Regions from separate parts of the Sporosarcina sp. P12(2017) genome, predicted to be linked through region 2. Evidence: riboswitches for the same ligand, from Rfam matches in the RefSeq annotation. Region 2 holds a riboswitch; each other region holds the start of a gene.
What was found. Region 2 has a riboswitch for S-adenosylmethionine ahead of CSV80_RS10240 (methionine ABC transporter ATP-binding protein). Riboswitches for the same ligand answer to the same signal wherever they lie in the genome.
Positions count from the first base shown of each region.

Region 1 (8,024 bases), on a different contig from region 2:
GACATTGTGGAATGTCAGGCGGACATCATCAGCAAGGGTGGGGACACCAACAACATCATCATGGAATGCATGGTCAGCAAGGTATGCCAAGCGGACAGCAACAAGGTTTCCAACCCGTGTTTTGCCCGCCACAGTACCGCTTTAACGATTGCTTCACTAAACAGGAAATGCCATTTATTCATCCGATCGTGAATGTGAATCGACACCACGTAGTCGGTGTGCCACAGCACTACTATACAGAAACTACTGAAAACGTTATGGGCTCTACTATTATGCCAGGAAGAGGACCGGGAATGGGACCAGGATTTGGACCAGGCCAGGGAGGCATGTGGGGTGGAGGAGGCTGTCACCGCCGCAGAAGATGCCGTTAATCCGTTTTCATTATGAAAAATCCGCTATCTCTGAAATACTAGAGATAGCGGATTTTGTTTATTTCCTCCAACGCCTGTCGAGTCTACCCGGCGCTTTCAGCATTTGAATCATGCGTTAAAGTATCGTGCGTCAGGATGCGCGAAGACGATGGCTGATACGGATGCTTCTGGTTCCATCATGAATTCTTCGGTTAGGATGACGCCGTGGTCTTCCGGTTTGATGAGTCGGAAGAGTTTAGCTTGGTCTTCTAGATTTGGACAAGCTGGGTAGCCGAATGAGAATCGCTGGCCTTGATATTTGGCGGCGAAACGTTCAAGCATTGTAAAGTCTGTTGGATCAGGGAATCCCCATTGGTCACGGATTTCTTGGTGAATCCGTTCAGCAAAGCCTTCTGCTAATTCTAAAGCAGTTGCTTGGAATGCGTGGCTTTCAAGGAATTTCCCTTCTTCCTTTAGTTTATTAGCATAATCACGAACGCCTTTACCAGCGGTCACTTGCATGAATGCAACGTAGTCCATTTCACCACTTTGCACTGTTTTCAAGTAATCAGCCAAGCATAGGAACGGTTCTTTTTCTTGACGGGGGAACGTAAATCGTTCAATTTCAGTTGTTGAATCTTCCGGATCGTAAATGATTACGTCGTCGCCGTCTGCCTGAGCAGGGAAGAATTGATAAATACCGGAAGCTGTCATTTTATCGGACTTCAAGAACCCAGTTACCATCTCGTGAAGTTGTACTGCACGTTCTTCATTTCTTTCAAGCATTTTATCAACATTTCCTCGTAGACCTAAGTGGTGACCGATTAGAGTACGCATATTTACATAAGGATGTAGGTGGGCAACAGAGTAATCTTTCACGACCCGTCTACGTAAGTCAGTTGGAGTAAATACAGGCACATCGGTGCGTACCGTTTTCACAGGACGTGGCTTTACTGCGACTGCTGTAGAACCCCGAGTTGCTTTAATCGCATCATTCGCTTCGCGTTTCTCAATACTATTCGCTAATTCTTCGAGTAACGCTCCTTTGTCAGTACTTTGAAGACGGTTTGCTAAATCAAGACCTTGCATCGCGTCTTTTGCAAAAATAACCGGGCCATCATACTCGGGTGCGATTTTCGTTTCAGTAAAGCGTCTCGTTAAAGCGGCACCGCCAACCATTACTGGCGTATCGATTCCTGCTGCTTTAAAGTCCTGTGCCGTCAACACCATCTGCTGTGCAGACTTTACGAGAAGACCTGATAGGCCAACAATGTCTGGTTTTTCTTTACGGATCACTTCAATTAATGAAGCTGGAGTAACTTTGATTCCGATGTCTATTACTTTAAATCCGTTATTACTTAAGATAATCTCTACGAGGTTTTTCCCGATATCGTGTACGTCACCTTTTACTGTCGCCAGGATAATCTTACCTTTTCCGCTATCGTCTTCATTCTTATCCATGAACTGCTCAAGGTAGGAAACAGAAGCTTTCATGACTTCAGCACTTTGAAGAACTTCCGCTACGATCAGCTGGTTGTCATTAAATAAACGTCCAACTTCAGCCATTCCCTTCATTAAAGGCCCATTGATGATATCAAGTGGTGCATCGTATGTTTTCAAAGCTGTTTCCAGGTCAAGAATTAAACCTTCTTTCGTACCTTCTACTACATAGTACGCGAGACGATCAGGCACAGTTTTCGGAATATCATCTTCGGACTTCTCTTTTTTCTTACCACGATAGAAATCCGTGAAATCAGCTAGTGTTTCATCTGTTGTAGTAAACAGCAAGTCGTTCGCCAACTTGATTTCAGCTTCTGGAATCGAAGCAAAGCGCTCAAGTTTTTCTGTATTGACAATCGCATAATCGAGACCTGCTTGTGTACAGTGATACAAGTACACAGCGTTCAACACTTCACGGCCAACAGGCGGTAACCCGAAGGATACGTTGCTGACACCGAGAGTCGTTAAGGTGCGTGGAAGTTTTTCTTTAATTAATCGAATTCCTTCAATTGTTTCTACGGCTGATCCGATGTATTGCGCATCACCTGTACCAACAGGGAAGACGAGTGGGTCAAAAATGATATCTTCGGGCGGAATCTCCCATTTGTTGACGAGTAAATCATAAGAACGCAACGCAACTTCCAGCTTACGTTCCCTCGTGACCGCCATTCCAATTTCATCAATCGTTCCGACAACGACAGCTGCTCCATATTTTTTTACTAAAGGAAGTACAGCGTCAAAGCGTTCTTCACCATCTTCTAAGTTAATAGAGTTGATAATTGCTTTACCTTGCGAGAATTTCAATGCTTCTGCAATGACATTTTCATCTGTAGAGTCAATGACGAGAGGAACTTTGACTTTTTTCACGACTTCTTTCATGAAGCGAGTCATATCGTACAATTCATCACGGTCAGGGTTCGCAAGACAAATATCCAATACGTGAGCACCACGTTTTACTTGTGCACGTGCGATTTCAGCAGCTTCTTCAAACTTTTCTTCTACAATTAATTGTTTGAATTTACGTGAACCGATAACGTTTGTACGTTCACCGATTAATAATGGACGCAATGTATCGTCGTAAAGCAAAGGTTCGATCCCTGAAATGGCATGACCATGAGGATTTTCCGGCATCTTGCGTGGAGCCTTATCTTTTACTACCTCACGAATTGCGCGAATGTGATCAGGCGTTGTACCGCAGCAACCACCAACCATGTTCAACCAGCCTTTTTCAGCGAAGCCTTCCAGCTTTTTCGATAGAGAATCAGGGGACTCATGATAATGTCCTTCTTCATCTGGCAATCCCGCATTTGGATAACAAGTTACATAGCTTGTCGCTAAGTCAGATAATGAACGCAAATGGTCCGTCATGAATTCAGGACCTGTCGCACAGTTTAAGCCGACCGAAAGTGGGTGGACATGTTCAATGGAAATATAGAAAGCTTCAATACTTTGTCCAGCAAGTGTTGTACCCATCGGCTCGATCGTCCCTGAAATCATGATAGGAATTTCGCGTCCAAGCTCTTCGAACGCCTTTTTAATACCAATCGTTCCGGCCTTCACGTTTAGCATATCCTGACTCGTTTCCATCAGTATCAAGTCGCTGCCTGCTTCTACAAGGGCTTTTGCCTGCACATAGAAATCATTGGATAGTTCATCGAACGTAATGCCGCCCGTAACCGAAAGCGTCTTTGTTGTAGGTCCGATCGCACCTGCGACAAAACGTGGCCATTCTGGTGTAGAAAACTTCGCTGCACTCTTTTTCGCGATTTCCACAGATTTTGCATTAATTTCATCTGCACGATGACCAAGTGAAAATTCATTCAAGACAAGGGGAGTACCACCAAATGTATTTGTACAAATGATATCAGCACCAGCATCTAAATATTCATCGTGAATTTTCTCTAAAACATCGGGGCGTAACACACTTAGGTATTCGTTACATCCATCATATTCTTCTCCGCCGAAGTCTTCCGTTGAGAAATCTTCCGCTTGCAGCATCGTCCCCATCGCACCATCAATGATCAGGATTCGTTTGTCTAGTTGCTCTTCAATAGGATGTCTCTGCATGTGTTAATTCCCTCTCCTTCTTCTTCTGGTCTATTTCCTTAATATACTCATACAACTCTAATGTCATATCGTAACGGAGGAATGGTGTGATGATATACAGCCCATTAAAATACTGCGCTGCTGTATCAATCAATTCTTTTGCGATTTCAAGACCTGTTTCAGTTGATTTTTCACGGTCATCTCCACATTCACGCATTCTTTCCAACACATCTTCTGAAAGCTTGATACCCGGTACTTCGTGATGCAGGAACTCTGCATTTCGTATATTTGTCAATGGCATGATGCCAATGAAGATCGGTGTATCCAAGTGTTTTGTGGCTTCGTATACATCGATAATCTTTTCTTTCGTGTATACCGGCTGCGTGATGAAATAGTCTGCACCCGCTTCAATTTTCTTCTCGAGTCGTTGTACAGCTCGATCAATTACGCGTACGTTCGGATTGAAAGCTGCTGAAATAGAGAAGTTTGCTTTCTTGCGCAATGGCTTACCGGAGAACGAAATCCCTTCATTCAATTTCTTAATTAACTGCAATAACTCCATGCTAGATACATCGTAGACGCTTGTTGCACCGGGGAAGTCGCCAACTTTTGTCGGATCGCCTGTTACAGCTAGGATATCGTGAATGCCTAATGCATCGAGTCCCATCAAATGTGATTGTAAGCCGATAAGATTGTGATCACGGCACGTTAAATGTACAAGCGGGCGGATATTATGTTTCATCTTAACGATTGAACCCATCGCCATGTTGCTGATGCGAGGGGAAGCAAGTGAATTATCTGCCATTGTTATAGCATCAACTCCTGCGTCATATAACACATTTGCACCCTTGATATAATCTTCTGTTTCCAAGTGGCGCGGTGTATCTAGTTCTACAATTACCGTACGCTCTGTTTTCGCTTTTTCATGAAGAGGTTGATGTTTTGTAGGTCCCGCTTCATGAATCACGATAGGCTTTTCCGGATGTACGACCTTTTCTGTGATAGGTGCAAGTCGCGTTAACTGTGTTTTCGCTGCTTTAATATGCTTAGGTGTTGTGCCACAACATCCACCGATCAACCGAACGCCTTGATCACGAAGTAATACGGCAGCGCGTCCGAAGTATTCTGCTTCAGATTCATAGACAATACGTCCATCTTCCACATCTAATAGACTGGCGTTTGGATATGCGGATAAAAATGCTTGTTCCGGTAATGTAACATTATCGAATGCTTGAATCGTGTGGTAAGGGCCTAAGCGACAGTTGACGCCTACGATATCTGCACCAAGAGATTCAAGTTGATGAAGTGCATCATTTAATGAGAGTCCGTTCTGTAATACGCCGGGATCATGCATAGAAACTTGTGCGATCAATGGAACATCCGTGATTTTCTTTAACGTTGTCACAACAGATGATAACTCTTCAAAGTCGTAATATGTTTCCAATAGAAGACCATCCGGATCGCCTGCCAATAATGCACTCGCTTGTTCTAGTACGACTTTTTCTATTTCATCCAATGTAGCATCGCTTTTACGTATGCCACGCAGGCCGCCAATTGTACCGAGTACAAATTGTCCCCCAGGTGCTGCTGCGCGTTTTGCAATTTGAATGGCCGCTTTATTGAATTCTGTTACATGACTTTCTAAGCCGTAGCGAGCTAATTTGTTCGCATTTGCACTGTAAGTGTTCGTCTGTATAATATCTGCGCCGGCTGCGATGTAGTCTTGGTGAATCTGCTCTATAATTTCAGGCTTTTCTACGTTTAGTTCTTCATAACAGTAATCAATTCCGTAAGAATATAAAATCGTCCCCATTGCACCATCTGCCGTTAAGACGTTTGTTTGTAGTTTATCTAGCAATGACATAATTCCATCTCCCCTTTGCTTTTTCTAATCAAAAAAAGCCTTCAAGTATATTAGAAGGCTTTGTAATCTCAATGACTAGTTCCCTCTCATCTTTTCAGAGTGTCAATTTGACAGACTGCTGGAAGTAGCACCTTGCCTATATGGCTGGTTGCTGAAGCGTCGACGGGCCAGTCCCTCAGCTTCTCTTGATAAGATATGTTTCTTATTCAATTATTTAGATTATTCTAACCACATCATAGCGGCTTTGTTGGATATCGTCAAGTGAATGTTTGGTGAAGTTCGAAGTGCGGAGTTAGAGCATAGAGAAATTGCGATATATATGCTAAAATCAATGAAACAACTCGAAAAGGTGAGGAATTATGCGGTTCTTTAAATATTCATTTCCAATCGCTGTTCTTGTAGGTACAATTGCTTGGATTATGATAGGTAGCAGTTACGAAGAAGTTGCTTATGATATGCGTGTGTACATTACAATTGGGGCTGCTATATTCAGTGGATTGATCTCAAGCGTTTTGTTTCGTAAAGAAAAAGAAGAACAGATTGATGAGAAGAAGTAGGCTGTCAGCATTTTGCTGCAGTCTTTTTTATTTGTTTTTTATGGGTTAACTATAAAATAAAATGTGTTGACATATTATGCGTTAACTATTATTGTTTTTATGGTAACTAATATAAAAGAGGTGACATGATGGCAACAGCAACGGAGAGGCAACCGGTAAGTAGGTTCAGTGCACTAACCATTGTATACAGTGGAATGTTCGCGTCATTAATGATGATTGGAGCAAACATCACATCCTTCGTGCCGTTTTTAGTAGTTGGTGGAGTACCTATTACATTACAAACGTTTTTCGCAATTTTATCAGGACTATTACTTGGCAGCCGTCTAGGTGCGTTATCTATGACGGTATATATGTTAATAGGATTAGCAGGTGCACCGGTCTTCGCTAAATTTTCAGGCGGCTTCGGTCAAATCTTGAGTCCAACGTTTGGCTTTATTCTTACCTTCATTTTAATAGCTTATGTAGCCGGGAAGATTGTCGAGCGAAGTCAGACCATGCCTGCATATATTACCGCGGCACTGGTCGCTACGGCAATCAACTATATAGTAGGCACAAGCTGGATGTATTTTGCGTACAAGATGTGGGCTGCTGCACCAGACGTGTTTACCTACAAGATCGCATGGCTATGGATGATGCCTCCTTTGCCAAAAGATCTAATTCTGGCTGTACTGTCAGGCATATTCGCGTTTAGAATCTCAAAACACTTGAAAGTGAGGCGTACGCTATAATGAACTACCAAAGGCTGGCTACTCAAGTACTGGAAGGGCATGTATTAACTGACGAGGAATCACTCGCAATATTGAATAGCCCAGATGAAGATTTGCTATTATTACTGCACGCGACGTACTCGATTCGATCACATTACTTCGGAAATAAGGTAAAGCTGAATATGATCATCAATACGAAATCAGGATTATGTCCGGAGAACTGTGGTTATTGCGCACAATCCATCATTTCAAAAGCACCTGTCGAAAAGTATGCGATGATGAAATCGGAAGAGATACTAGAAGGTGCAGAACGTGCTGCCGCTAATAAAGCGGGCACCTATTGCATCGTAGCAAGTGGACGGGGACCGCGTGACAGTGAACTGGACATAGTCATTGATTCTGTTAAGCAGATAAAAGAAAAACACAAAGGAATGACGGTATGTGCTTGCCTAGGTATTTTGAAGCCAGGCCAAGCAACCCGTTTGAAAGAGGCGGGCGTAGATCGCTACAACCACAACTTGAACACATCCGCAGAGCATCACGAAAGTATAACTACATCGCATACATACGATGATCGTGTAAACACTGTAGGGTTGGCTAAAGAAGCAGGCATATCTCCATGTTCAGGCGTCATCGTTGGCATGCGGGAAACAAAGCAAGATATCATCTCCATGGCGCGTAGCCTACGCGAACTGGACGCTGACTCAATACCTGTGAACTTTCTGCATGCAGTTGATGGAACACCATTAGAAGGGACATCAGAACTGGATCCACGCTACTGCATAAAAGTCCTGTGCCTATTCCGCTACATCAACCCTAGCAAAGAAATCCGCATTTCGGGTGGACGTGAAGTCAACTTGCGAAGCCTGCAGCCACTAGGCCTCTACGCTGCAAACTCTATCTTCATCGGTGACTATCTCACAACAGCCGGTCAGGAAAATGATCAAGATCAAAAAATGCTTGAAGACATGGGCTTCGTAGTCGATCTCGAACCGTTGCG
Region 1 is NZ_PDYL01000004.1:155,818-163,841, reverse strand. Features, by position in the region: gene CSV80_RS04805 (hypothetical protein) at 1-371, shown strand, start outside; gene metH (methionine synthase) at 480-3,917, opposite strand; gene CSV80_RS04795 (bifunctional homocysteine S-methyltransferase/methylenetetrahydrofolate reductase) at 3,898-5,760, opposite strand; SAM riboswitch class I at 5,844-5,955, opposite strand; gene CSV80_RS04790 (hypothetical protein) at 6,120-6,317, shown strand; gene CSV80_RS04785 (biotin transporter BioY) at 6,446-7,045, shown strand; gene bioB (biotin synthase BioB) at 7,042-8,024, shown strand, end outside.
Region 1: another riboswitch for S-adenosylmethionine. It lies ahead of CSV80_RS04795 (bifunctional homocysteine S-methyltransferase/methylenetetrahydrofolate reductase); the one in region 2 lies ahead of CSV80_RS10240 (methionine ABC transporter ATP-binding protein).

Region 2 (8,024 bases):
TTTGGGACCGACATTGTTAATATTGAATATGTTTACTGAATCACTTGGAGGTTACGTAGGAAATCTGGTTCAAATGAGTCTTCGTACGGCGCCGCTTAATGCAGGTAACCAGCAATGGTTGTTTGACTGGACGATCTTCTACTGGGCTTGGTGGATTTCATGGGCACCGTTCGTCAGTATGTTTATCGCACGTGTCTCAAAGGGCCGTACGATCCGAGAATTCATGGTGGGCGTCCTTCTTGCACCTACATTGCTTTGTGCATTTTGGTTCTCTACGTTCGGTACGACAGCTGTTGATATGCAGCGCAGTGGACTAGCGGATATCGCAAGTTCTTCGTCCGAGCTAGTAGTCTTTGAAATGTTTAACGAAATGCCGTGGTCATTTATTATTTCGATTATAGCCATTCTGTTGATTGCGTCGTTCTTCGTGACTAGCGCTGACTCTGCAACGTTTGTGCTCGGTATGCAATCGACATATGGATCGTTGACACCGCCTACTAGTGTGAAAATGATTTGGGGTATTATCCAATCGTCCATTGCATTAATCTTGTTGTCAGTTGGTGGATTGGCTGCCTTACAAAACACGATTATTATTGCCGCCTTACCGTTCTCGTTCGTCATGTTATTGATGGTCATCTCTCTGATGAAAGAGCTACGTAGAGAGAAAACTAAGCGTAGGTAGTATCTTAATTTATTAAATAGTATATGAAGCCGTTGCTGTAGTAAAAGCAGCGGTTTTTTAGTTTACCGTACGGTATGAATCGACTACAGTTAATGGGTAAAACAATGTCAAATATAAGTAGTTCGATAATAAATTTTGAGGGTAGCTCAAAGAAGTGGAATTCATCTGTGCATTTTTTGTATAATGGTAGGACTGGCATCTGTTAAGGGTAAGTATATGTAAAAAACTATTTTTGTACGCAGGTGCAAGTTTTGAAGAGAGGATTTGAACGTAACGATGACTACTAATTTTTGGCTTGATCTACCACGGCCATTTTTCATACTAGCACCGATGGAGGATGTTACGGACGTGGTTTTTCGCCACGTAGTAAGCGAAGCTGCACGTCCGGATGTATTCTTTACCGAATTTACCAATACGGAAAGCTTTTGTCATCCAGAGGGAATCTTTAGCGTGCGGGGACGTTTGGCGTTTACAGAAGACGAACAGCCAATCGTCGCTCACATTTGGGGAGATAAGCCTGAACATTTCCGCGAGATGAGTATTGGGATGGCGGAACTTGGTTTTAAAGGATTGGATATTAATATGGGATGTCCTGTGCCAAACGTTGCAACAAAAGGAAAAGGTAGTGGTTTGATTAACCATCCTGAAACCGCTGCGGCAATTATTCAAGCGGCAAAAGCTGGCGGATTACCTGTCAGTGTCAAGACGCGTCTTGGCTATACAGATATAGAAGAATGGCATACATGGCTCAGACATGTACTGGAGCAAGATATCGCGAACTTGTCAATCCATCTCCGTACCCGCAAGGAAATGAGCAATGGCAATGCACATTGGGAATTGATTCCGGAAATCAAGAAGCTTCGTGATGAAATAGCGCCTAATACGCTGTTGACGATCAATGGTGATATTCTCGATCGTCAAATGGGCCTGGAGCTTGTGGAGAAGTATGGTGTGGATGGGGTTATGATTGGACGCGGTATTTTCAACAATCCATTTGCCTTTGAAAAAGAGAAGAAAGAGCATGATCATAGAGAATTGCTAGATCTTTTGCGTTTACATCTGGATCTTTTTGATAAATATTCTACAGAGCTCGAACCGCGACTATTTAAACCGCTACGTCGATTCTTTAAGATTTACATTAAAGGGTTCCGTGGAGCCGCTGAACTTCGAAATGAATTGATGAGTACGAATACGACAGACGAAGTACGAGCGTTACTGGATACTGTAGAACTCGATTAATAGATTCTAAAAAGCCTCCTTGCCATACCAGAAATACTGGTATGAGCAAGGAGGCTTTTTGTGTAATTGATGTAGTGTAGAATTACTTTTCTTACTTAAATAAACCAAGCTTTTCAATACGGCGAATCGCTTCTTGCAAGCGTTCTTCACTTTCCAACAACCCGACACGAATATATCCTTCTCCGTGAACACCAAATCCATTTCCTGGTGATACTGCGACGTCTGCTTTATCCAGTAATAAATCAGCGAAGGATTCGCTTGTAAAGCCTTCTGGGACAGGTAGCCAAGCGAAAAATGAGCCAGTAGGAGCCGTGACGTCCCAACCGATGCGCTCACATTCCGTTAGCAATACTGTCAGGCGTCCTTCATAGAGCGCAACTAATTCTTCAACGCATTGTTGAGGACCTGTCAATGCTTCAATTGCGGCACGTTGAACTGCCGGGAAAATGCTAGTGAATAAGTGGTCTTGCAATACATTTAATGCTTCTATTATTTCAGAGTTACCGACTGCAAACCCTACTCGCCAGCCTGCCATATTATACCTTTTAGAAAGGGACAGCATTTCAATGCCGACTTCCTTTGACCCCTCAGTTTGTAAAAAGCTAATCGGTTTCTGGCCTTCAAAACCAATTCCACCATACGCAAAATCTTGTAAGACGGCAATCTGATTTTCTTTGGCAAACGCCACAGTTTTTTTATAAAACTCGGGAGTTGCTGTGACGCCTGTTGGATTACTTGGATAGTTTAAGTACATTAGTTTGGCATCTTTTTTCTGAACATCTGTTAGTTTATCGTAATCAGGAAGAAATTCATTCTCCTTACGTAGTGGCATCGTATCATATCGAATACCCGCTAAGCTCACACCTGATAAGTAGTCAGGATAACCAGGGTCTGGCAGTAATAATAAGTCTCCTTCATTCATAATAGCTAAAGGAAGTTCTACGACACCTATTTTCGTGCCACCGAGAACCGCGACTTCTGTTTCAGGGTCAATCGTGACATCATATTCACGCTGATAGTATTCAGCCACAGCTTGTTTTAAAGCAAGTGTTCCTCTAAATGGAGAGTAGCCGTGTGTCGCTGGATCTTCAACGGCTTCTTGCAATGCTTTAATAATATGGGGAGGTGTTGGCTGATCAGGATTTCCGCGTCCGAGATTAATTACATCTCTGCCTTCATCCATAGCCTTTTCTATTTTATTTAATAATAACGTAAAGAAATGCGGAGGGAGATTTTGTAATCGGTTAGATAAAGCCATAGTCTATTCCTTCTTTCTTTGATAGGGTATTTGCGTTAAGTATACATAGATCATACTAGACTTTTCAATAGAAGGTTGGACATTCGATTCCAGATGATTGCGAAGATTAGGCAAAAGAAAGTAATGTTGATAGAATGAGTCGGATATTCTGCTGACTTGTTGTTATTCGCCTTGACAGTTTTGTAAATTCAGATTAGTATATGTTTTACGCATATAATTTAATAGTAATCTCTTATCATGAGCGACTGAGGGAAGAGGCCCGATGAAGTCCAGCAACCCCTTGAATGAAACAAGGAAGGTGCCAAATCCTACAGCATGGTTTTCCATCTGAGAGATAAGCTGAGTGTATTTCAGTACTTCTTTCATTTAGAAAAATGAAAGATTTTTTTATTTAGAAAGAAGTTTTAAAAACTTACTATTTATAACGATTATTTACTTGAATGTAGAAAGAAGTGAGAAGATGATCCAAATTCAACATTTGTCTAAAGTCTATCAGACAAAAGAAAAAGTGGTAAAAGGTGTAGATGATGTATCACTAGACATCGAGACTGGAGAAATATTTGGTATTGTCGGTTATTCAGGTGCGGGAAAAAGTTCTCTCATACGCTGTTTGAATTTGTTGGAGACACCAACGAGCGGCACGATCTTAATTGATGATGTAAATTTAACGAAACTATCAGGGGTACAACTTCGGCAGGCGCGCTTAAAAATCGGAATGATTTTTCAGCACTTTTATTTAATTAGCCAAAAGACGATTTTCGAAAATATCGCATTTGCTTTACAAGCAGCAAAAATGTCGTCAAACAAAAAAGAGGCACGTGTAATGGAACTTCTTGAAATGGTGGGGCTATCCGATAAACGCAATGTATATCCTGCGCAGTTGAGCGGAGGACAGAAGCAACGCGTTGGTATTGCGAGAGCCCTAGCTAATAATCCATCCGTTTTGCTTTGTGATGAAGCGACATCTGCACTGGATCCTAATACAACAATGTCCATTTTACGATTGTTGAAAAAGATCAATAAAGAATTGAATATCACCATTGTGTTAATTACGCATGAGATGAATGTCGTAAAAGAAATTTGTGATCGCATGGCGATTATGCAAGACGGAAAAGTCATTGAAGAAGGACAAGTGTATGACATCTTTTCTAACCCAGTTCAACCTTTGACGAAGGAGTTTATTAGTAGTGTAGTGTCGTATGAAATCCCGGATACCGTCATGTCCACCTTGGCTGGTACACTGATAAAAATCACTTTTAAAGGTGAAGTAGCCATGGAGGGTGTGATTTCCGATACTATGCAGAAGTATAGAGTGAAAGGAAACTTCCTGCATGGGTCGATTGAATATATTCAAGAACGAGCACTTGGGATTTTCTTAATGGAATTGCAAGGTGAGCGTGACGAAGTAGAGCAGGCGATTGCATACATACTCGAACAAAATGCACAAGTGGAGGTGATCCGACAACATGTTTGATCTATCTCACATCATGGAACTCATGCCGGATATTACAAAAGCATTTGGTGAAACACTTTATATGATCGGCATCTCGCTTACAATTGCACTGATTATTGGATTGCCACTCGGGGTTCTGTTATTTACAACAGATAAAGGGTTATTTTTAGAGAACCGTGCAATAAATTCAGTAGTTGGGTTTTTCGTTAATATTATTCGATCCATCCCATTCATCATACTACTTGTAGCCCTAATACCTCTGACGAAACTGATTGTTGGAAATACGATTGGACCGGCAGCTGCAAGTGTGTCGCTTTCCGTGGCAGCTATTCCTTTCTTTGCTAGGATCGTTGAAACATCCATGCGTGAAATAGACAAAGGGGTTATAGAGGCTGCAATTTCAACGGGTGCTTCGCCATGGATGATTATTTGGAATGTGTTATTACCTGAATCAAAGTCGAGTATTATCCAAGGACTTACACTGACACTAATTAACTTAGTTGCCTATTCAGCAATGGCTGGATTTGTTGGCGGAGGCGGAATTGGGGACTTAGCCATTCGTTTTGGCTATTACAGATATGATGATAGTATTATGCTAGTCACCGTCGCCATTTTAATAGTGCTCGTGCAGTTGATTCAATTTGGTGGAGATCGTTTTTCAAAAATGATAGATAAAAGATAATAGGGGAGAGATGGATTATGAAGAAACTAGTACTGGCATTCATTCTTACTGCGTTGGTTGCGGCATTAGCAGCTTGTGGAGGAGAAAAGTCTACTGAAAAATCGGATGATGATAAAAATATTCATTTTGGTGCAACAGCAGGACCTTATAGTGATATGCTGAAAAAAGCAATTCAGCCTGGTCTTGAAGAAAAAGGATATACCGTTAAAATCACGGAGTTCAGTGACTATATTCAGCCAAACATTTCACTGGACAGTGGCGATATAGATGCAAACTTGTTCCAAAACATTACGTACTTAGAAAACTTCGAGAAAGAAAACAATATGGAACTCTCTGAGTTGATTATAGTACCGACAGCGCCATTAGGTATCTATTCAAACAAATATACTTCTCTTGAGGAAATTGAAGATGGATCAACAATTACTATTCCGAATGATCCCGTGAACGCAGCGAGAACATTATATGTATTGGAAGATGCAGGGTTAGTGAAAATGGATGAAGGTATTGATCAATTGACAGCATCTGAAAAAGATATCACAGAGAACCCGAAAAACTTAGTCATTCAGCCGGTTGAAGCGGGACAATTACCTCGTTCGGTTGAGGGGTCTGATTTAGCTGCAGTACCTGGTAACTTTGCCATTGCAGCAAATATGGATTTGTTAGAAGCACTGGCTTTAGAAGATATGCCCGATCGGTTCCGTAATGTGGTAGCTGTGAAAACAGAAAATGTGGATAAGCAATTTGCGAAAGATATTATGGAAGTAGTAGAATCTGAGCAATTCTTAGAAGTGATTGAATCCGAATTTAAAGGGTTCGGTAAACCAGCATGGATGGAAAAATAATATACACATGTATAGTAGCTAGGTAAAAATATACCAGACGTGAAGACAATAGAAAGTGTCTTCACGTCTGGTATTTTACTGCACATTTATTCTGTTTCTACCAAGACAATATCATCAATAATAGGCACATCACGCTTTAACTCGGCAAGCATTTCTTCGTCCACAGAGCCGTCGATTTCACAAATCGTAATAGCGGGACCATCTATTGCAAATCGTTCATTCGCCATACGCGCGATATTGATTCCTTTTCTTGAGAGAATACCTAAAAGATCTGCAATAACACCTTTTTGATCGGTGTGGCGAATTAATAGTGCCGGACGTTCGCCTGAGAATTTTAACGGATAATCATCAAGCTCCTGCACTTCGATTTTACCTCCGCCAAGTGAACTGGCGAGGACTTTTATTTTGTTGGTTGGGCCTGTTAACTCGACCAGTACAGTATTAGGATGATAGCTGCCGAGCACACGTTTCGTGAATTCATATTCCAATCCTATTTTGTTCGCAAGTTCTATCGCGTTCGGAATTCTTTCATCTGTCGTATTGTACCCCATGACACCAGCCAGAAGCGCCAAGTCGGTACCGTGTCCTTGGTAAGTAGTGGCGAAAGAACCCATTAATGAAAACTTCACACGAATAGGTTGTTCGTTCAATAGCTGATGTGCAACGTTTCCAATTCGAACAGCTCCAGCAGTGTGTGAGCTTGATGGACCGATCATGACAGGGCCGATGATTTCATAGGCACTTTGGTATTTAGCAGGAGCACCGCTACTCTTTTCTTTTTTCACATTTTCTTTCCCGAATACTTGGTTTTTTAGTTTTTGACCCGTAGGCGTACCAGCAAGTCCACCGATTCCAGTTTCGCGCAGTGACTCGGGCATGTTCTGTCCTACTTCGTGCATAACGTGGATCACTTCGTCTGGAGGAATGATGCTAACAACCCCTGCCATCGCCATATCTGCGGCAGCTTCAGCTGTGATAGCATGCAGACCATTTCGGATAATACAAGGGATTTCTACTAGACCCGCCACAGGATCACAAACCAGTCCCAATGAGTTTTTCAGTGCGATACCTATTGCGTGACCGACTTGGTCAGGTGTACCGCCAGCAAGTTCCACTAATGTCCCTGCTGCCATTGCAGTAGCAGAGCCGACTTCCGCTTGGCATCCTCCTGCAGCTCCTGAAATGGAAGCGCGATTTGCGATGACTAACCCTAGTGCAGAAGCAGTAAACATAGATAAGACAATTTGTTCGCGGGTGTACTTCCCACTATCGAGCGCATGAACGAGAACTGCAGGCAAAATACCTGCTGATCCCGCAGTGGGCGTTGCGACAATTCTTCCCATATTCGCGTTTACCTCTGATACAGCCAGTGCATTCGCAGCGGTGTGTAGTGTAGTTGGATGAACAAAAGAATTTCCTTTTTCCGCATAATCATATAATCGCTGTCCATCACCGCCTGTTAGTCCTGTGCGTGACATGACAGAAGTAGTCGTCCCTTTACGAACTGCTTCTTCCATCACCGTAAACTGCTCTGACATTTTCTTGATGATAGTTTCCCTCTGCATGCTTTTTTGCTTGATTTCTGATTGAATCATTAACTCGTAAATCCGTGTATGATTCTGTTCTGCATGCTCGATCAGTTGGTTTAAACTCGTGAATGCCATTTGTGTTTGCTCCCTAAAGAGAACCGTTCCATACGAAAAATACTGGAACCGCTCTCGCTGTATTTGATAGTAATTACTGTTATATTGAAAGCGCTTACCTATTATTATTTGTTATTTTACGTGAAATGTCAATCAATCGAAAAGATACTGAAGCATCAAATGTCCAGTATCTTGTATACATTTTAATAACTTTGAAGATCGGAT
Region 2 is NZ_PDYL01000011.1:18,356-26,379, forward strand. Features, by position in the region: gene CSV80_RS10225 (glycine betaine uptake BCCT transporter) at 1-682, shown strand, start outside; gene CSV80_RS10230 (tRNA dihydrouridine synthase) at 959-1,921, shown strand; gene CSV80_RS10235 (pyridoxal phosphate-dependent aminotransferase) at 2,013-3,179, opposite strand; SAM riboswitch class I at 3,409-3,520, shown strand; gene CSV80_RS10240 (methionine ABC transporter ATP-binding protein) at 3,640-4,653, shown strand; gene CSV80_RS10245 (methionine ABC transporter permease) at 4,646-5,314, shown strand; gene CSV80_RS10250 (MetQ/NlpA family ABC transporter substrate-binding protein) at 5,332-6,156, shown strand; gene sdaAA (L-serine ammonia-lyase, iron-sulfur-dependent, subunit alpha) at 6,243-7,820, opposite strand; partial or broken gene CSV80_RS10260 (peptidase M42) at 8,003-8,024, opposite strand, start outside.

Region 3 (8,024 bases), on a different contig from region 2:
CGCAGCAAACGAGTGTTGAATAGAGGACTAGTTGACTTGCCATAGACGACAATAGGCTTCAAGTTCGCTGAGGAATGCTTGTACTTCTTTCGTGTTAGAATGGGCTACCGTATAAAATGTACGTTGGATAGGCGTAACGTTATAATCGAGTACGGTTAGTTCACCTGTTGCCAGTTCATGTTTGCAACTATGGCGCGATAAAATAGCGATGCCTAGTCCGCTAAGAACAGCTTGTTTGATACTTTCCGGCGAGCCTATTATAGTAGGCTTTACTTGTACTCCATATTGTTGAAGAGCTTGATCAATCAACGGACGGCTAGGATCTTCCGTGTCGGGCAAGATCCAATGCGTATTTTGCAAATCTAGGATGGACGAGCTTCTCTTATGTGCGAGCGGATGCGTGGCGGAAGCAAAGAGTAACAGTTCGTCTTGCATAAATGCTTTTGACGATGATAAGTTGTCCAGTTCACTGCAACCGACATCGGCCTTATTGCTTTTTAGTAATCGCATAATTTTAGAAGATGGAGCGGTCGTCAGTTCCAGTCGTATGTCGGGATACTTCGCGTGAAGCCGAGTGAGGACGTCGGGTATAATAGCTTGCGAAATAACCGGTGAAGCGGCAATGCGTAAAGTTCCTTTTAGTGCCGTTGTTTGCGTTAAATTTACCTTTGTACGATCGGTCAAATCAATCATCTCCAAAGTGTGTTTTTATAGTGAACGTTCTGCGGGTATGACTTGTTTTTGTGTGAAAAAATAGCCTTGCATTAATCTGCAAGGCATCGAACATACAATTATAGAACTGTGTAATTTTTGTGTGCGACGACAGTCATGTTGGAAGCTGCTCCAATGTTTTCTGCGTCTTCTTCAGAAATCTTCACAATGACGGAGTTTTCGAGAATCTTGTGTATAGTTCCGGAAACTTCATGTTCATTACGGTTGAAAGATATGACTTCGTCTACATACCGTGATGCTACAAAATCAGAAACTGGACGATCTTTTCGTGGGAATGCCAATCGAATCAACTCCTTCAGTAGTATGGAATCTAGTTTGTCGTAATTTGTCAATAAAATCAGACGGAAAGTACGTACAATAGCTTACTAGAACTAGTATAACACATTTCGGGAAATTAATCATCATACTAGAGTTATGTCGAATGAGCAAGTTTTGCGAAGAATCATTTATGGGAGTTGCCTGTTTCCATCCCCAGAGCTAGCATAGAACGGATGTTAGGCAAATCAATTGATTGACAGTATACCTATTGGGGTATATTATAAAATGAATAGTTAGGAGGTTGAGTGATATGGAATACGATGATAAAGTCAAAAATCGGTTAAAGCGTCTAGAGGGTCAAATCAAAGGCGTCTTGCGTATGATGGAAGAAGGCAAGGACTGTAAAGAAGTAATCACGCAATTATCGGCCAGTCGTTCTGCTATTGACCGTACAATTGGTGTAATCGTGAGCTCGAATTTGATCGCCTGCATGGAAAATATAGACGACGCAGATGATCGTACGCATGAATCCATCATTAATGAAGCGGTGGATCTTTTAGTAAAGAGTCGATGAGCAACATCACTTGACTCTTTTTTTTACAACATATAATATACCCCTATAGGTATTTAATATAATGATTTTCAAAACGAAGGGGACGAGAACATGACGGAGCAAAAGAAAACAACGATTGTATTATTCAGTGGAGATTATGATAAGGCCATGGCGGCTTATATAATCGCGAACGGCGCAGCAGCGTATGATCATGAAGTAACGATTTTTCATACATTCTGGGGATTGAACGCATTGCGGAAAGACGAACCGATTAAGGGTAATAAAAGCTTCATTGAAAAGGCTTTTGGAAAAATGATGCCACGTGGAGCAGATCAAATGGGATTATCCCAAATGAACTTTGCAGGAATGGGTCCTAAGATGATCAAGCAAGTGATAAAAAAGCATAACGCGATGACATTACCGCAACTGATCGATATGGCAATAGAGCAAGATGTAAGATTGATCGCCTGTACGATGACAATGGATTTACTAGGACTTGGTGAGGATGAACTTCTTAAAGAAGTCGAGTATGGCGGTGTAGCGGCATACTTAGGGGAAGCACAAGACGGTCAAGTGAATTTGTTTATTTAATTTTTTTATAAAAATAGATACCCTCGGGTGTATAGGAGGAATAAAATGATTCAGTCAGATAAGGTTTTAGATGCAAAAGGTCTTGCTTGTCCAATGCCGATTGTGAAGACAAGAAAGATGATGAAAGATATGGAAGACGGCCAAGTGCTTGAAGTCCAGTCTACAGATTCAGGCACCACTGCAGATTTACAGGCGTGGACGGAAAGTGCGGGTCATCAATACGTAGGGAATGTGAAGGAAGCAGATGTATGGCGCCACTTCGTACGAAAAGCAGGTCAGGGCGATCAGTCACAAAAAGAATATCCGGTTACAGTCGACAATGATCAGTTGTTAGAACGGCTGCAACACCCTAACGCTGTGTTAGTAGATGTTCGTGAAGAAGCTGAATATGCATTTGCTCATATACCTGGGGCCCTATCTATACCTCTAGGTCAGTTGGATGAACGTATGGCGCACTTGAGTAAGGACCACAAGTACTTTGTAGTATGCCGAACAGGTAACCGCAGTGATATGGCGTGCCGAAAACTAGTCGCAAATGGATTTGAACGTGTCACGAATGTAATTCCTGGCATGTCGGAATGGAATAGCGAGACAGAAAATACAACAGGAGGTATGAATAAATGAGAACCATTCAATCAAGTGAAGTAGCAAAGCGCGTCATTGCGAAGGAATCCTTATTCATTTTGGATGTGCGAAATGAAGGTGCATTTGAAGATTGGAAAATCGAAGGGGAGCAAGTGCGCCATTTGAATGTACCGTACTTTGATTTATTGGATGGCATTGAAGAAATTGAAGATCAATTGCCAAAAGATGAAGAAATCCTAGTTGTCTGTGCAAAAGAAGGTTCGTCCATCATGGTGGCGGAAATCCTGGAAGAGGCAGGCTTCCCAGTAGGTTACCTTTCAGGTGGAATGAAAGCTTGGAGCGAGTATCTTGAGCCGGTGAAAATTGCCGATTTGAAATCGGGTGGCGAGCTCTATCAATTCGTCCGTCTTGGTAAAGGATGTCTTTCCTATATGGTCATGTCTGGTGGGGCAGCGGCAATCATTGACGCAACACGTATGACGGATGTGTACTTGGATTTTGCTACGCAGCGCGGTATCAAGATCACAAACGTACTTGATACGCACTTGCACGCTGATCATATTTCGGGTGGTCGTCAGATTGCAAGAGCCACGGGTGCAACGTATTGGCTGCCTCCGAAAGATGCAGAAGAGGCAGTATTTGAATATGCAGCGTTAGAAGGTGATACATTCATTCAGATAGGTGATACAAAGATTGATATTCAAGCACTTTATTCGCCAGGACACACAATTGGTTCGACTTCATTTATCGTCGATGACAGCTATTTGATGACAGGCGATATTCTGTTTATTGATTCGATTGGACGTCCAGATTTAGCTGGTTTAGCGGAAGATTGGGTAGGTGATTTACGTGAGTCTTTGTATAGTCGCTATAAAAAATTATCTGAGGACTTAATAGTCTTACCAGCACACTTCATGATTATAGATGAGTTGAATGAAGATGGTAGCGTGGCGGAGAAGCTTAGCGTATTGTATGAAAAAAATCATGGCTTGAATATTCAGGATGAAAAAGAATTCAGAGAATTAGTTACTGATAACTTGCCTCCACAGCCAAATGCATATCAGGAAATTCGCCAGATGAATATGGGGAAAATTGAGCCTGATGAAGAAACGCAACGCGAGATGGAAATTGGCCCAAATCGCTGTGCGGTACGGTAACTATTTAGTTGAATTTGTAGTGAAAACAAAAAAACAAATTAAAAGGAGAAGATATATATGAGTACAACAACATTTTTAGACGCAAAAGGCCTGGCATGTCCAATGCCGATCGTACGTGCAAAGAAAGCCATGAAGGACTTGCAAGCAGGAGATATTCTTGAAATTCATACGACTGACAAAGGATCAGTATCCGATCTGACTGCATGGGCGGCTTCTGGTAATCATGAAATCAAAGATCAGCAACAAGAGTCCGATGTCTTTAAATTCTGGATCCAAAAAGGGTAAACTACGGATAGAGGGAATTGCTGTCTCCCTCTTTCATTAGGAAGAAGGGAGAACATCATGACCATTCCATTTATTATCACGATCTTCCTCATTGGATTCGTCGGCTCGTTCCTTTCTGGTATGATGGGAATTGGCGGCGCAATTGTTAAATATCCAATGTTGCTATTTATCCCTGCACTACTGGGTTTTGCTGCGTTTACACCACATGAAGTTTCTGGAATTACTGCAGTTGAAGTGTTCTTTGCATCACTTTCAGGAGTTTTAGCGTATAGAAAGAGTAATCTAATCTTGAAGCCACTTGTCCTCTATATGGGAATCAGTGTATTAGTCGGTAGTGTGATCGGCGGCGCCGGTTCTAGTATGCTATCAGAAGCTACGGTCAACATTATCTATGGTATTCTAGCCGTTATGGCGGCAATTATGATGTTTATTCCGAAAAAGGGTCTTGACGATCAGCCGGTTGATGAGATTACATTCAATCGCTTCGTTGCTTCTAGTGCTGCCTTTATTGTCGGCTTGGCAGCTGGGATTGTCGGAGCTGGTGGTGCATTCATTATGGTACCGATTATGCTCGTGATACTAAAAATTCCTACACGCGTTACAATCGCTACATCACTCGCGATTACGTTATTGTCATCAGTAGGCTCAGCATCAGGCAAGCTCTTAACAGGGCAAGTACCCTATGGACCGGCTCTCATCATGATCGCCGCAAGCATCATCGCGGCTCCGATCGGTGTAAAAGTCAGTCGTAAAGTAAACACCAAAGTATTACAAAGCATTCTAGCCGCGCTAATCATGGCCTCCGCCGTAAAAATATGGTGGGACATATTTTAAACAAGCACAATCGCCAGCACATCGTTCACTGAACATGTGCTGGCGGTTTTTCGAATGGAGTCGCAAGTAGAAACTTCATTAAACTCACTACGGCGTTTGTGGATGGCTCCCGTAACGTCGATTTACAGTGCTTTCTTCCCTCTTACTTTCAATTCAACATATTGAAAGTAATGCTAATTTCGAAACATTCTATTAAATTCTTGCAATAGACTAGGAATAGCCGTATACTATTTTTCAACGATGGAAAACGAATAGACACACTCTTATCAAGAGCGGCGGAGGGATTAGGCCCTGTGATGCCCGGCAACCGGCGAAAGCAAAGGTGCTACTTCCTACAAACTCTCAGCAGTTTGGAAGATAAGGGAGGAATGAGCGAAAGCAGAGCCCTCTTCTTATTATGGAAGATGGGCTTTTTCTATATATATCGAGGGAATCTCACTCCTGCGTTTTTCTTGTCTAGTCCCAGAGGGAAGATATTTGGGGCGTTTCGGTGTTCCATCAATACATGAAAAAGGGGAATGGTTATGACGAATTTACAGCCAGAAACGATACTATTACACGGAGGGCAAAAACCGGATCCGGAAACAGGCTCACGGGCTTTACCGATTCATCGTACGACTTCTTATGTATTCAGAGACACAGAACACGCACAAAACTTATTTGGCTTAAAAGAAGCAGGCAATATCTATACAAGAATTACGAACCCGACAGTAGCTGTCTTCGAAGAGCGTGTCGCACAGCTAGAAGGCGGAACAGCAGCAGTTGCGTTGTCTTCGGGAATGGCGGCAATTGCATTCTCTATTATGAATATTGCCGAAGCAGGCGATGAAATCGTTGCAGCGAGTAATCTTTACGGTGGTACATACAATTTATTCGCCGTTACATTACCGCGCTACGGGATCACAGTGAAATTTGTTGACGCATCTGATCCAAAGAACTTTGAAGCAGCTATTACGGATAAAACGAAAGCATTGTTTGCAGAAACAATCGGTAACCCAAGCTTGCAAGTGCTGGACGTGGAAGCTGTCGCGAACATTGCACATGAAAATGGCATCCCATTGCTAGTAGACAATACATTCCCATCTCCATATGGATCAAATCCAATCGAGTACGGGGCGGACGTAGTCATCCACTCAGCAACAAAATGGATCGGCGGACACGGTACGACCATCGGTGGTGTAGCTGTGGATGCAGGGAAATTCGACTGGACACAAGGTAAGTTCCCAGGCTTTACAGAGCCGGATGAAACGTACAATGGCTTACGTTATGGAATCGACACGGCTGCTGCAGCTTTCGCAACGAAACTGCGCGTGCAATTGCTAAGAGACTTCGGCCCGTGCTTGTCGCCGGACAGTGCATTCAACTTGTTGCAAGGTTTAGAAACACTTCATTTACGCGTGCCACGCCATAATGAAAATGCACAAAAAGTCGCGGCATTCTTGCAAGATCATCCGGCAGTAGAGTGGGTAACGTATACGGGTCTAGAAGATCATCCAACAGCGGAATTAGCAAATAAACATTTGAAAAATGGTTATGGCTCAATTATTGTATTTGGTATCAAAGGTGGACGCGATGCAGGAAGACAAGTAATCGATAATGTAGAAATTTGGTCTCACGTAGCGAATGTGGGAGATGCAAAGTCATTAATCATTCATCCGGCATCTACTACTCATCAGCAGTTGTCTGTGGAAGATTTAAAAAACTCAGGTGTCAGCGAAGAGCTAATCCGCTTGTCTGTGGGGTTGGAGTCAGTAGACGATATTATCGCAGATTTGAAACAAGCAATCGAAAAAGCCGCAAACTAATACAAAAAAATGAACACTACGCATGTGCGCAGTGTTCATTTTTTATTTTCGTTTAATTTTTCTTCGCTCTTCCTTCAAAGATTTGAATAGCGAAGTGACCATCATGATCAGTATGATGGAGAAAGGTAAGGCGGCTATGATGATAACATTTTGAAGTGCGTCCAAACCACCAACATACAATAGAATAATCGCGATGGCGGACTGAATGACACCCCAGACGACCTTCAAGTTATTAGGTGGAGTCAATGAGCCATATGATGACTGCATACCAAGTACGAATGTAGCCGAATCCGCTGATGTAATGAAGAATGAAGTAATCAGCAAAACCGCGACAATTGAAATGACGAATGACCAAGGTAATCCACTAAACATCTCAAAAATCGTCAATTCTGTTGCCGTAGATGCTAAATCGATAATACCTGCTTTTTGTGTTTCAATAGCTGTCGTACCAAACGCTGAGAACCAAATCATACTCAATACAGTCGGTACAACGAGCACGCCGATCATGAATTCGCGAATCGTTCTTCCTTTTGAAACGCGGGCAATGAACATTCCAACGAATGGTGACCAAGCTATCCACCAAGACCAGTAGAATAGTGTCCAGTCATTCAACCATGAACGGTTTTCAGGCGTAAGTGGTGCTGTGCGGAAACTCATACGAATGAGGTTTTCTAAATATCCACCGATAGAATCAGTGAACATATTGAAAATCAGCAATGTTGGACCGAGTGCAATGATAAAGACCAACAGTGTAAGAGCTAATACCATATTTGTATTCGATAAAATACGAATCCCTTTTCCGAGACCGCTCCAAGCGGATAGTAGGAATAATACAGTAACGATCGCAATGATAATAAACTGAGACCAGAAACCGATCGGAACACCAAATAAGTAATTCAAACCAGCGTTAATTTGGACTGCTCCAAATCCGAGTGATGTGGCGACGCCAAAAACAGTAGCAAAAACTGCAAAGACATCGATTACAGTTCCAAGTTTGCCTTCTACGCGATCACCGAAAATCGGACGAAGTGTAGCGGAAATTAAACCAGGTTGACCTTTGCGGAACTGGAAGTATGCTAGCGCTAAAGCGGTCATACCATATATAGCCCATGCGTGGAAGCCCCAATGGAAAAATGTTGAACGCATCGCTTCTTTATACGCTTCTTTCGTTTCAATAGGCGCAGTAGCTGAACTTACCGCATAATGCGAAAGAGGTTCCGCAGC
Region 3 is NZ_PDYL01000008.1:96,334-104,357, forward strand. Features, by position in the region: gene CSV80_RS17790 (DMT family transporter) at 1-45, shown strand, start outside; gene CSV80_RS08235 (LysR substrate-binding domain-containing protein) at 28-684, opposite strand; gene CSV80_RS08240 (DUF2187 family protein) at 792-1,013, opposite strand; gene CSV80_RS08245 (metal-sensitive transcriptional regulator) at 1,301-1,564, shown strand; gene CSV80_RS08250 (DsrE/DsrF/DrsH-like family protein) at 1,655-2,134, shown strand; gene CSV80_RS08255 (sulfurtransferase TusA family protein) at 2,180-2,758, shown strand; gene CSV80_RS08260 (MBL fold metallo-hydrolase) at 2,755-3,876, shown strand; gene CSV80_RS08265 (sulfurtransferase TusA family protein) at 3,934-4,161, shown strand; gene CSV80_RS08270 (sulfite exporter TauE/SafE family protein) at 4,219-4,995, shown strand; SAM riboswitch class I at 5,256-5,359, shown strand; gene CSV80_RS08275 (O-acetylhomoserine aminocarboxypropyltransferase/cysteine synthase family protein) at 5,520-6,800, shown strand; gene CSV80_RS08280 (glycine betaine uptake BCCT transporter) at 6,843-8,024, opposite strand, start outside.
Region 3: another riboswitch for S-adenosylmethionine. It lies ahead of CSV80_RS08275 (O-acetylhomoserine aminocarboxypropyltransferase/cysteine synthase family protein); the one in region 2 lies ahead of CSV80_RS10240 (methionine ABC transporter ATP-binding protein).